2 regions of the Acetobacterium sp. KB-1 genome follow, and region 1 is predicted to be linked to the other one. Evidence: riboswitches for the same ligand, from Rfam matches in the RefSeq annotation. Region 1 holds a riboswitch; the other holds the start of a gene.
What was found. A riboswitch is a leader RNA that binds a small molecule or an ion and turns the genes downstream of it on or off. The one in region 1 is predicted to bind cobalamin.
Positions count from the first base shown of each region.

Region 2: linked by a shared signal. The riboswitch ahead of DOZ58_RS13575 (anaerobic ribonucleoside triphosphate reductase) and the one ahead of DOZ58_RS03905 (iron ABC transporter permease) in region 1 are both predicted to bind cobalamin.

Region 1 covers NZ_CP030040.1:833,066-838,672, reverse strand. The annotation lists gene DOZ58_RS03915 (FAD-dependent oxidoreductase) at 1-1,572, opposite strand, end outside; gene DOZ58_RS03910 (LysR family transcriptional regulator) at 1,918-2,820, shown strand; cobalamin riboswitch at 3,276-3,459, shown strand; gene DOZ58_RS03905 (iron ABC transporter permease) at 3,640-4,590, shown strand; gene DOZ58_RS03900 (ABC transporter ATP-binding protein) at 4,605-5,333, shown strand; gene DOZ58_RS03895 (ABC transporter substrate-binding protein) at 5,354-5,607, shown strand, end outside.
Region 2 covers NZ_CP030040.1:2,925,472-2,931,078, reverse strand. The annotation lists gene DOZ58_RS13585 (sodium-dependent transporter) at 1-626, opposite strand, end outside; gene nrdG (anaerobic ribonucleoside-triphosphate reductase activating protein) at 950-1,456, opposite strand; gene DOZ58_RS13575 (anaerobic ribonucleoside triphosphate reductase) at 1,453-3,813, opposite strand; cobalamin riboswitch at 3,931-4,110, opposite strand; gene DOZ58_RS13570 (MarR family winged helix-turn-helix transcriptional regulator) at 4,406-4,870, shown strand; gene DOZ58_RS13565 (FMN-binding protein) at 4,885-5,262, shown strand; gene DOZ58_RS13560 (flavodoxin domain-containing protein) at 5,285-5,607, shown strand, end outside.

The DNA of each region.
Region 1 (5,607 bases):
GCCAACCAGACCAGCGCCGATGACAACCACTTTCTGACCGATATTCGGATTTTCTTTGGCCAGCTCTGCGGCATAGATGACACGTTCGTCATCAATTCCAGGAATGTCCAGAACCAGTGGGTCCGAACCCAGGGCACAAATTAAGGCATCTGGTTTAATTTCGTCAACAAGTTTGGCATCAACTCGGGTGTTTAAGCGGATTTCGACGTTATCCAGTTGTTCCAGCTGATGGATTAACCATTGGCCAAATTCAAAATAGTTTTTCTTGAAATCAACATGAGCCTCGCAAAGAATCTGGCCGCCCAATTTGTCGGTGGCTTCGCAGAGAATCACGTTGTGACCGCGTTCGGCCGCAGTAATGGCTGCCTGCATACCGCCAGGACCGCCGCCGGCAACCAGGACTTTTTTAAGTTTCGCTGGGGCCGCTGGTGGCGAGAAGTACAGTTCTTCTTCTCCGATAACCGGGTTAAGGGCACAGGCGGTATCACGGGTCATAATGATGGTGTCAAAACAGACGTGACAGCGCATACATTTACGGATGTCTTGATCACGGCCTTCCATGGCTTTTTGCGGCAGGAACGGATCAGCCATCAGGCCACGGGCCATTTCTACAATATCGGCCTTGCCGGAAGCGATAATTTCTTCGCACAGGTCCGGATCGGTAATGGCACCAACTACTGCTACCGGGATGTTGACATGCTTTTTAATCGCAGCGGCATATTCGACATTGACACCATGTGGCAGGAACATATCCGGATGGGTACGGACAAAGGTTTCGCCGATTTTTTGATTACCAGCGCTGACGTGGATGATATCCACATATTCCTGAACGTATTTAGCGATTTCGATGGCTTCATCCAAACCATGGCCTTCTTCAAAAAGCTCCACGGCATTCATTCGGAATTCAATCGGGAAGCCCGGTCCGACGGCTTCGCGGATCGCTTTTAAGACCATTACCGGGAAGCGCATGCGGTTTTCAAAACTGCCGCCGAACTGATCGCAGCGGGTGTTTGTCGGCGAAATGAACTGGCTCAGCAACCAGCCATGGGCGGCATGCACCATTAGCATTTCAAAACCAGCGGTTTTAACCAGGCGGGCACCATTGGCAAAAGCTTCCACTAATTCCATGATCATTCCTTCATCCCATGGGCGTACGACAGTACCATCTGCGGCTACTTCATAAAGCGGTCCATAAGGGATATTGGTGGGATGGGGATTTTCCAGATTGGGCAGACCGGCAAACATTCCGGCATGGCACAGTTCAATGCTGGGGATTGAACCATGGCGTCGGATGGTTCGGGCACAATGGGTCAGGGATGGCATAATCAGAGGATTATCCAGCGCCAGTTCCTTGGTATGACCACGACCGGTGTCCAGCACATTGGCAACACCAACGGTAACATTGGCAGCGCCGCCTTTGGCCCGCAGCTCAAAAAAGGCAATGTTTTCCTGAGTTAAGGTAAGTTCCGGGGACAGTTCCTGCAACGAGATCGGTGCCGAAAAAATCCGGTTTTTGTAGGTGATGTTTCCAATTTTGATGGGGGAAAAAAGATTGGGGTACTTCAGGTTCATAAGTAATTCTCCTCTTAATTGTAATGTGGATAAATAATTACAAGTATTTTGTTAAATATTTATCATTGTAAACGAATTATATCATTCGGCGGATTTAGTGTGAAATTCAAAAAAGACCATGATCTATTCCAAAATAGAATAGTCCTTCTTGTATTCTTTAGCTTAAGACGAATAATATAAGATTAAATATAAATGAAGGTTTCTTGCCGGAAATTTATTAATCAGGTAGAATAAAGAGAGAAAGTTTCCAGATGTTTCAGGCGATCGCGTTAACCGCGGCGATTGCTGATGAGAGGACCTACAAGCTCATCAGCAGCTTAATCTGGAAAAGGAAAGGAAAAATCGATGCGAATTGATTTATTGAAAGAGTTTATTGCGCTTTCCAGAAATCTTAATTTCAGCAAAACGGCAGAGGAAATGTTTATTACCCAATCAGTATTGAGTAAGCACATTGCCGCCCTGGAAGAAGAAGTCGGAGCGTCTTTATTTACCAGAAGCCACCACCATTTGGAACTGACCGTGATTGGCCGGATCTTATTGACCGAGGCCAATATTATTGTCAATCAGTATGATGAGAGCATGAAAAAAGTAAAAATGGCCGTCGCCGGGCTTGAAATGGAATTACGAATCGGTTATCTCCATGCCCACACCAGGGAAATTCTGGGACCATCGGCGCAATTATTTGAACAGGCCTGTCCCCACGTTAAACTGACTTTGCTTTCCTGCGATTATGGCGATCTACCGCAAAAATTAAAGACCAATGAGGTCGATGTTATTATCACCCTCGATTTCGACCAGGAGCTGCTCAGTTCCTGGTGCGATACTTATAAATTATATCCCGATGTGCTGCGGGTGGCAGTCAGCAAAAACCATCCGCTGGCCAGAAAGAAAAGTGTGGCCATTGATGAACTCTTTTCACAGCGGATTCTGCTGCCGGCCAATGACAAATTCAATGGCTATGCAACCTATATGAATAAGGTTTTCAACGCCGAAAAAATACCCCCGAATAAGATGCTCCGTTATGAGTGTATCAGCTCATCCTTATTGATGGCCGAAGCCGGGGATGGAGTGGCGATTATTCCCGGAAAGCTCAAGTTCTATGCCAATGACCGGATCCGCTGCATTCCTCTCAAAGGGGATCAGTACCGATTTGATGTGATCGCAGCCTGCCGGAAAGAAGATAAGAGCCCGGCGATCCGCAAGTTTATTCAGGCCTTGACAGAAAGTCAGCAAATGAAGGAGGGGTAAGCATGGCTCTTAATCAGAAACAAATTTTGTAAAAAATTGAGAAAAACGATCTAAGACAGGTTGCTGTTTTGAATCGTTTTTCTCAGGAAGGGTTATTTTCGGATATTATTGATACTAATCTTTGTTCAGCTACAATGAAATTGTAACACCCTTGGGTCACTTTCTAGTTGACGTTATATTAGAAAATCATCTGAACGAAATATTTAAAAAATTTAGAAAGCTATAAATATAGTAGTTTATACTTTTTAGCGTAATAATACAATTTAGCGTAAATGGCATTACGCTAAATTGTATTATTTTTTGCGTGCTTAGACAAATAAAAACTCAAATATTAATACAATTAAGGCCGCCTTGTGATGAGGTGGCTTTTGTATTTTTTGAAAGAAAGTTAAAATTAAAAAATAATGTTATTGACATATGTTGATAATACTTTACAATTATGTTATTATAAGAGTAATTAAATAATTGTAATAGGATAATCGTTTCTGAACGATTAATAAAAGGGGAAGTTAGGTGAAAATCCTACACGGTCTTGCCGCTGTAAAAGTTTAGTTTTTTCAATAAACCACTGGGAAACTGGGAAGGTGAAAAAATGGGAATGCTTGAGTCAGAATATCTGCCTATTATTGTATCACAAGTACTCTACAAGTAATGGAGATGATTTTATTGTATAACATATAAACTCTTAGTTTTTAGTAGAAACTAAGAGTTTTTTTGATAAATATCTATAAAGGTTGTTAATCGTTTAAAAATAAAGCTATTTTTGACATTAATAATAAATAAAAAAGCAGGAATGTGAATAATGGCAGGAAATATTTTATGAAAAGTAAATGGATTAATTTGATTCTTATAATTGGACTGATTGGACTTGGGCTATTTGCAATAAATGTTGGTAAAGTGAATCTAACGGAAATAGATTCTGAGATTGGGAAAACGATTTTTTATAAAATTCGTTTTCCCAGAGTGTTGGCGGCGATATTTGTGGGAAGCGCATTAGGGTCAAGTGGTGTAATTTTACAAGGCTTACTCCAAAATCCTTTAGCAGATTCCTATACCTTAGGAATTTCATCAGGAGCCGCCTTTGGAGCATGTTTGGCAATTTACGTTAATATTGCCTTTGGGGTGGCACTGCCAATTCAGATTTTGGCAATTGTCTTTAGTTATGTTGTAATTGCAATTGTGATGTGGTTATCACGAGTAAAAGGCACCTTGGATTCGGCTAATGTAATCTTAGCTGGAATTATTATTGGAAGCATTTTTTCAGCAGGAATTAGCTTATTAAAGAGTTTAGCAGATGAAGATGTTGTTGAAATGGTCTATTGGTTGATGGGAAATTTAGCATCAAAACCTATTGAAAAAGTATGTGTTGTTGCGGTTATTACTGCGATTGGATATTTTATAGCATCCCGGTATATGGAAGAATTAAATATTCTTACATTAGGAAGAGAAGAGGCCAAATCCGTTGGAATTGCTTATGATTTTGTATATCGTTTATTATTATTGACAGCTGTCACATTAACCGCATTTGCAGTATCATTGTGTGGCATTATTGGATTTGTTGGTTTGGTTGTACCACATTTATGTCGTATTTTTGTTGGCGCAGATAATCGTAAAGTATTGCCAATGAGTGCCCTTTTAGGGGCCTTGTTTTTATTATTAGCTGATACTATAACCCGAACTGTTTTGCAACATGAAATACCAGTTGGGGTATTAACGACCATGGTTGGAGGGCCGTTTTTTATTTATATTTTTATTATGAAAAAGAGGTAAGCAGGATGATAAATATGAAAAATATTTATGTGAGTTATGGTAAAAAGAAAATCCTAAATGATATCAGTATTGAGTTTCATCCTAATATTTTATATGGGATTATTGGACCAAACGGGGTTGGGAAATCGACGTTACTTAATGTTATTTCAAGAGATATTCCAATGAATTCTGGGGAAGTGCTACTCAAGGGAAAACAACTAGGTGATTATTCTCAAAAAGAAATGGCGAAAGAATTATCATATATGAGACAAAGTACAATTGTAAAGTTTCCGTATACTCTAAAAGAATTGGTGTCAATGGGCCGCTATGCTCATGATAGTATGAGTCGTGAAGATAATGACATAATTATTAATACACGGATTAAAGAAAATGATTTAAGTGAGTATTGCGATAAACCGTTAACACAATTAAGTGGTGGTGAAGTACAACGTGCGTTTTTTACCAAAGTATTAGCCCAAGAAAGTAATGCGATTTTAGTGGATGAAGGATTATCAAATGCTGATATTTTTTATAAGGTGAGATTTTTCAAACAATTGCGTTCGGAAGTTGAGAAAGGTAAATTAGTGATCATGGTTATTCATGATTTATCCTTAGCACGAAAATATTGTGATGAATTAATTATATTAAACCATGATGGAATTTATGATTGTGGTAAAAGTGAAGAGGTATTAACCAGTCAAACATTATACGATGTTTTTAAAGTCAAAGGTGATTTTTTTAATCATTCTTTGGTCTTAGAATAGTAAAAAAAGGGGAGAAGAAAATGAAACGATTTAAAGCAATAGTGGCATTATTTTGTGTGTTATTAACAGGACTAATGGGGTTGACAGGGTGTTCAACGACAGAAGCGGTTCAAACAACAGGGGATTCAGAAATAAGATTTATTGATGATAGTGGTGTAGAAATTTCTTTGAGTGAGCCAGCAAAAAAAGTTGTATCACTTTATTCAGCACATACTGAAAATCTTTTTTCAATGGGTCTAGATAGTGAAATTATCGGGGTAGGAACCAGCGATAA
Region 2 (5,607 bases), 1.9 Mb from region 1:
GCCTGAAAGCTGAAGTTTGCCAAATCCGGGTAAAGAAAGTACCATACCCCGTCCATGGCCCCAGGCTGCATAATCGAATAGACCGACAAAAAAACTGACATTACAATCAGTATCGGCATTAATATCTTACTGGCTTTCTCAATACCATCCTTAACTCCTCTGATCACCACGAAGGTGGTCGCCAGAACAAAAATTGATTGCCAGATAATCGGTTCAAAGGGTTTTGCGATATAGTTCGAAAAATAATCGGCACCGGTTGTTGCCATGCCACCCCCGGTTACAAAAACGGCAAAATATTTGATTACCCATCCCCCGATTACACTGTAATAGGGAAAAATCAGAAACGCTACCAATGAGGCAATAATCCCCACGAAACTAAACCGTTTATCGAGTGCTCGATAGGCTCCCATGGGGCTAAGCTGAGTTTTTCGACCAATCGCCAATTCTGCTGTCATAATTGCAAACCCCAGAGTTACCACAAAAATCAGGTAAATTACCAGAAAGAGTCCTCCACCATATTTAGCCGCTAAATAGGGAAATCGCCAGATATTTCCCAGCCCCACTGCCGATCCGGCCGCTGCCAATACAAACCCGATTTTACTTGAAAACTCACTGCGTTTATTCACACCATTTCCTCCACTTGTTTCTGTTTTAATTTATTTCATCCAAATTTTTCCTCAATCGTTTTACAATCGATTCCAAATTAATCCGCACCTTTACTATTTTAACCGTTTTAATATTTTTTTCCACTACTATTTTTTTTATTGAACAAATGCTGTTTATGACTTTGAGCCTATTTTGTTAAAAATGACCACTAACGTGGATACGCTTTAACTGTCTTGGGTATTCATATCTGCTCTCTTTGCCGCTTTTGTGATTGCCCACTAAACAAAAAGCAACCGCTGAAAATGCGATTGCTTTTATTATTGTTTTTGATTATTCTTTATCTCTAGCTGATCTCACTAAGCGTCAGTCTATTGTCCCGACGGGACCTATTCACATCAATGATCCGCTGGTTTTTCGATCCTCTGAATTTAAGCATCAGGCTCTTCTTTTTTACTTCAAACTTTCCATCAACCAGCAGATCGGTGTTTTCCAGTAAGCGGAGCCGTCTGGCATCTTTTTTCTCTAATAGGGTTTCATAGGTGTACCCGGTATAAGTCATCACATGATACCCCAGTTCTTTTGATCGTTTGGCCAATTCACAAAAGGCCTCTGGTTGTTCAAAGGGTTCGCCACCACTTAGGGTAATGCCATCAAGTAGCGGGTTCTTTCTCATTTCATCGATGATAGCATCCACGTCCACCAGGTTACCCCCGTTAGAATCATGGGTCGCCGGGTTATGACAACCCTCACACTGGTGCGGACATCCCTGAGCAAAAACCACAAAGCGGATGCCTGGCCCATCGACAATGGATTCTTTGACCACTCCGGCGATTCTTACTTTTTTACTCATTGCAATTGCTCCATTGCTTCACCAGTAGCAATCTGCTCAGCAGCATTAAAATGTTTGATCCGATCTCTAACTTCCGCTTTTTTAGCATCGTTAAAACGGTCCAGAGTGCCCACCAGATAACCGGTGATTCGGCGAATGCGTTCAAATTTCTGCTCTCCTTCTGACCGACCGCAACTCGGGCAAACATCCCCGATAATTCCAGTATAGCCGCAAACCGGATCCCGGTCCACCGGATGGTTAATGGAACCATAGCCAATACCGGCTTCCTTCATCGCTCGGACCACCTTTTCAAAGGCCTCCAGATTATCCATCGGGTCGCCATCCATTTCCACATAGGTAATGTGCCCAGCATTGGTAAGCTCATGATAAGGTGCTTCCAGTCTGATTTTGTCGTAAGCACTGGTTCCATAGTAAACCGGGATGTGGAAAGAGTTGGTGTAGTATTCCCGGTCGGTTACACCCGGGATATCGCCAAAAATAGTTTTATCCAGCTTGACAAATCGTCCGGCGGTACCTTCTGCCGGCGTGCCCAGCAGGGTAAAGTTCATCTGATAGTGCTGGCTGGTTTCATCCATTCGCTTTCGCATGTGGCCCACAATTGCCAGCCCCAGTTCCTGGACTTCTTGCGCTTGCCCATGGTGCTTTCCGGTTAAAACGACAAGGCATTCCGCCAGTCCAATAAAGCCCATACTCAGGGTCCCATGTTTGAGCACTTCCCGGATTTCCATCTCTTCAGTAAGATCATCGGAATCAATCCAAACCCCCTGTCCCATCAAAAAGGGAAAATTTTTGACCTTTTTATGGGCCTGAATTTCAAATCGTTCCAGTAATTGATCAATAACCAAATCAATTTTTTTATCCAGCTCAATAAAAAACAGTTCTTTGTCTCCTTGACTATTTAAGGCAATACGGGGCAAATTAATGGTGGTGAAGCTCAGATTCCCGCGGCCATAGGTGATTTCCCGATTGGTATCATGGACATTTCCAATCACCCGGGTGCGGCAGCCCATATAGGCTATTTCTGTTTCCGGTTGACCTTCTTTGTAATACTTCAGGTTGTAGGGTGCATCCAGAAAGGAGAAATTGGGAAACAATCGCTTGGCACTAACCCGGCAGGCCAATTTGAACAAATCATAATTGGGGTCCCAGGGATTATAGTTCACCCCTTCTTTGACCTTAAAAATATGAATCGGAAAGATCGGCGTCTCCCCATTGCCCAGACCAGCCTCAGTAGCCAGCAACAGGTTTTTTATCACCAACCGCCCTTCGGTAGAACTATCCATACCATAATTAATCGAACTAAAGGGGATTTGGGCCCCGGCTCGGCTGTGCATCGTGTTCAGGTTATGGACAAACGCTTCCATTGACTGATAGACACTACGGTCGATTTCCCGCTCGGCATTTTCCATTGCAAAGCCTTGCACCCGGTTAATGACATTGGCGTCAACAATCCATTGGGCCAGGCTCCGGGCTTCTGCTTCTTGATAACCTTTGGGTTGATTTAATTCGGGTCTTAACCCCAGTTTCTTTTCGATGTCCGTGCCGATGGCTTTAACCTTTGCTAAGGCATTCTTTGTCTCTGTTAATAAGGTTAAGGCCTTGGCAAGGTTCTCCTGATAAAGCCGGACAAAGGTTTTTTTTACCCCCGGAACCATGGCATAGTCAAAATTGGGAATGCTCTGTCCGCCATGCTGATCATTCTGGTTCGACTGGATGGCAATGCAGGCCAGAGCCGAATAGCTTTGAATATCATTGGGTTCGCGCAGATGTCCATGGCCAGTAGAAAAACCATTTTTAAACAGCTTTTCCAAATCAATCTGAGTGCAGGTCGTCGTCAGGGTTAGAAAGTCCATATCATGAATGTGGATTTCACCGGCTTTATGAGCGGCTGAATGCTCTGGATTCAAGACAAACATTTCATAAAACTGCTTGGCGCCCTCTGACCCGTACTTCAGCATCGTGCCCATAGCGGTGTCCCCGTCAATATTGGCATTTTCTCGTTTTACATCATTATCCTTAGCGTCCTTGAAGGTCAGGTCTTCATATATTTTCATCAGCCGGGTATCCATCTCCCGAATTCGGGTTCGTTCAGCCCGGTATAGAATATACTCCTTGGCCGTTTTGGCGTGTCCGGTTTCAATCAGGATTTTTTCCACCGCATCCTGAATTTCTTCCACTGTTGGCGCATTCGTATTCATTTCCTGCTCAATATAAATGGTAACCCGCTCGGCCAGATCCATGGCCGTCTGATAATTCTGGCCGCCGATTTCACTGGCTGCCTTGAAAATAGCGTTGGCAATTTTTTCAATGTTAAACGGGGCTTCTCGTCCGTCTCTTTTTCTAATTTTTGTAATCATTCTGGTCGTTTCCTTCTTTCCTGCTAGTCTTTTTGTTGTTTTAGGCATGCAAAAACCCCTCAACGGCGTGGTCAAGAGGCATAATGATACATTGAACACCCTCTATCACGCGTAGAGTCTGGTGCATTTAATAACGGCGGGTAATCTGACTCCGGTTTGAACGTTCAGAAACAAACAGCTTAACCTGTTTATTTTCTTTTAACATCTCACCATTACAGCGGCGGGACCGTGCAGGATTCACACCTGCTTCCCCCAAACTGCACCTGTTGGCACAGCACCATTATCTCCTTATTTTGTTGTTTGTATTTTATCACATACAAGATGTAGTGTCAAACTGATTTATAATGCAAACGTTAATCACTATTTCAATCAAGTAACATCATCCCTATCGTGAACTTTTTCGCTTGTTTATGATAACATAAATTTAAAAATTTCTACCGTTAAATTTTTTGCAAACCCTTTCAAATTTTGCTAGTCTTAACTTTCTTCAGAAATATATATATTCGGCTGATAAGTATTGACAGACAAAAATAGGTAAGGTATTATCTATTAAGGTAAGGTCTTACCTTAATAGAAGCGAGGAGGTTATATTTTGGACCATATCGACTCAATGACCGATCAAAAATTTATCTTTGGCAGTGTTCAAGTCGTTGCCAACCAGATGACCACCCAACTGGAGCGGGAACTAAGAGAATACAATCTAACAACCAAGCAGTGGCTGCTCACGATTGTCGTTGCGAATACCTTTGATCATAACCCCACCATCAAAGAAGTCGCCAAAGGAATGGGCAGTTCTCATCAGAACGTCAAGCAGGTAGCTCTGAAGTTAGAACAAAAAGGCTTCATTGTTATGGAAAAAGACCCTCAAGATGCCCGAATCACCCGGATCAAACTAACCGACGCCGTCGATTCTTTCGGTAACGAAAGTCAGGCGAAAGCAGTGATTTTTACTGAAAAATTATTTAACGGCATCTCGGCAGAGGAGCTGGCTATGACTCGGTCAACCCTTGCAAAGATACTGACAAACCTGGAAAAGATGGATCAAGAATCAAGATAACAGGAGGAAAATACGTGAAAAAAGCAATGATTATTATTCTGGGCGTATTGGTACTAGTAGGTGCCGGCGGATTTTTTTATCTCACCAGCGGCCTGGAATCCGGGGAAAACCTGGCAATCAATCCGGTGGATCTACAAAAAATTGAAGATGGCACCTATGCCGGTGTTTACGAATCTGGACGTTGGACCAATGAGGTTGCCGTCAGTGTGGCCAATCATCAGATTACATCAATTGATGTGGTCAAATCCGTCACCATGGAATCTCCAGATGTGACCAGTACGATTATCAACCAAGTCATTAAAATACAAAATACCACTGTCGATACAGTCAGCGGTGCCACGGTTACCAGCAAAGCCTATCTCAAATCCATTGAAAATGCCTTAACTCAATAAGATGCAAAGAAAGGAAATGCCCATGAAAACCATGATACTTTATGCCAGTAAATATGGCTTTACCGCGGACTGCGTCGCAGAACTAAAAAAGAACTTAAACGGAGAAACCCGACTCGTCAATATCAATTCCGATAAAATTCCCGCTCTGGACGACTACGATACAGTCTTAATCGGCGGTTCTATTTACATTGGACAGATTGACAAGAAAATAAAGAAATACTGTCTTTCACATTTAGATGAACTGAAAAACAAAACTCTGGGCTTTTTTATCTCCTGTGGTTCGGCTGAAACAATTGATACTTATTTTAAAGACTCTTTTACCGACATTCTGCTCGAAAAAGCCCT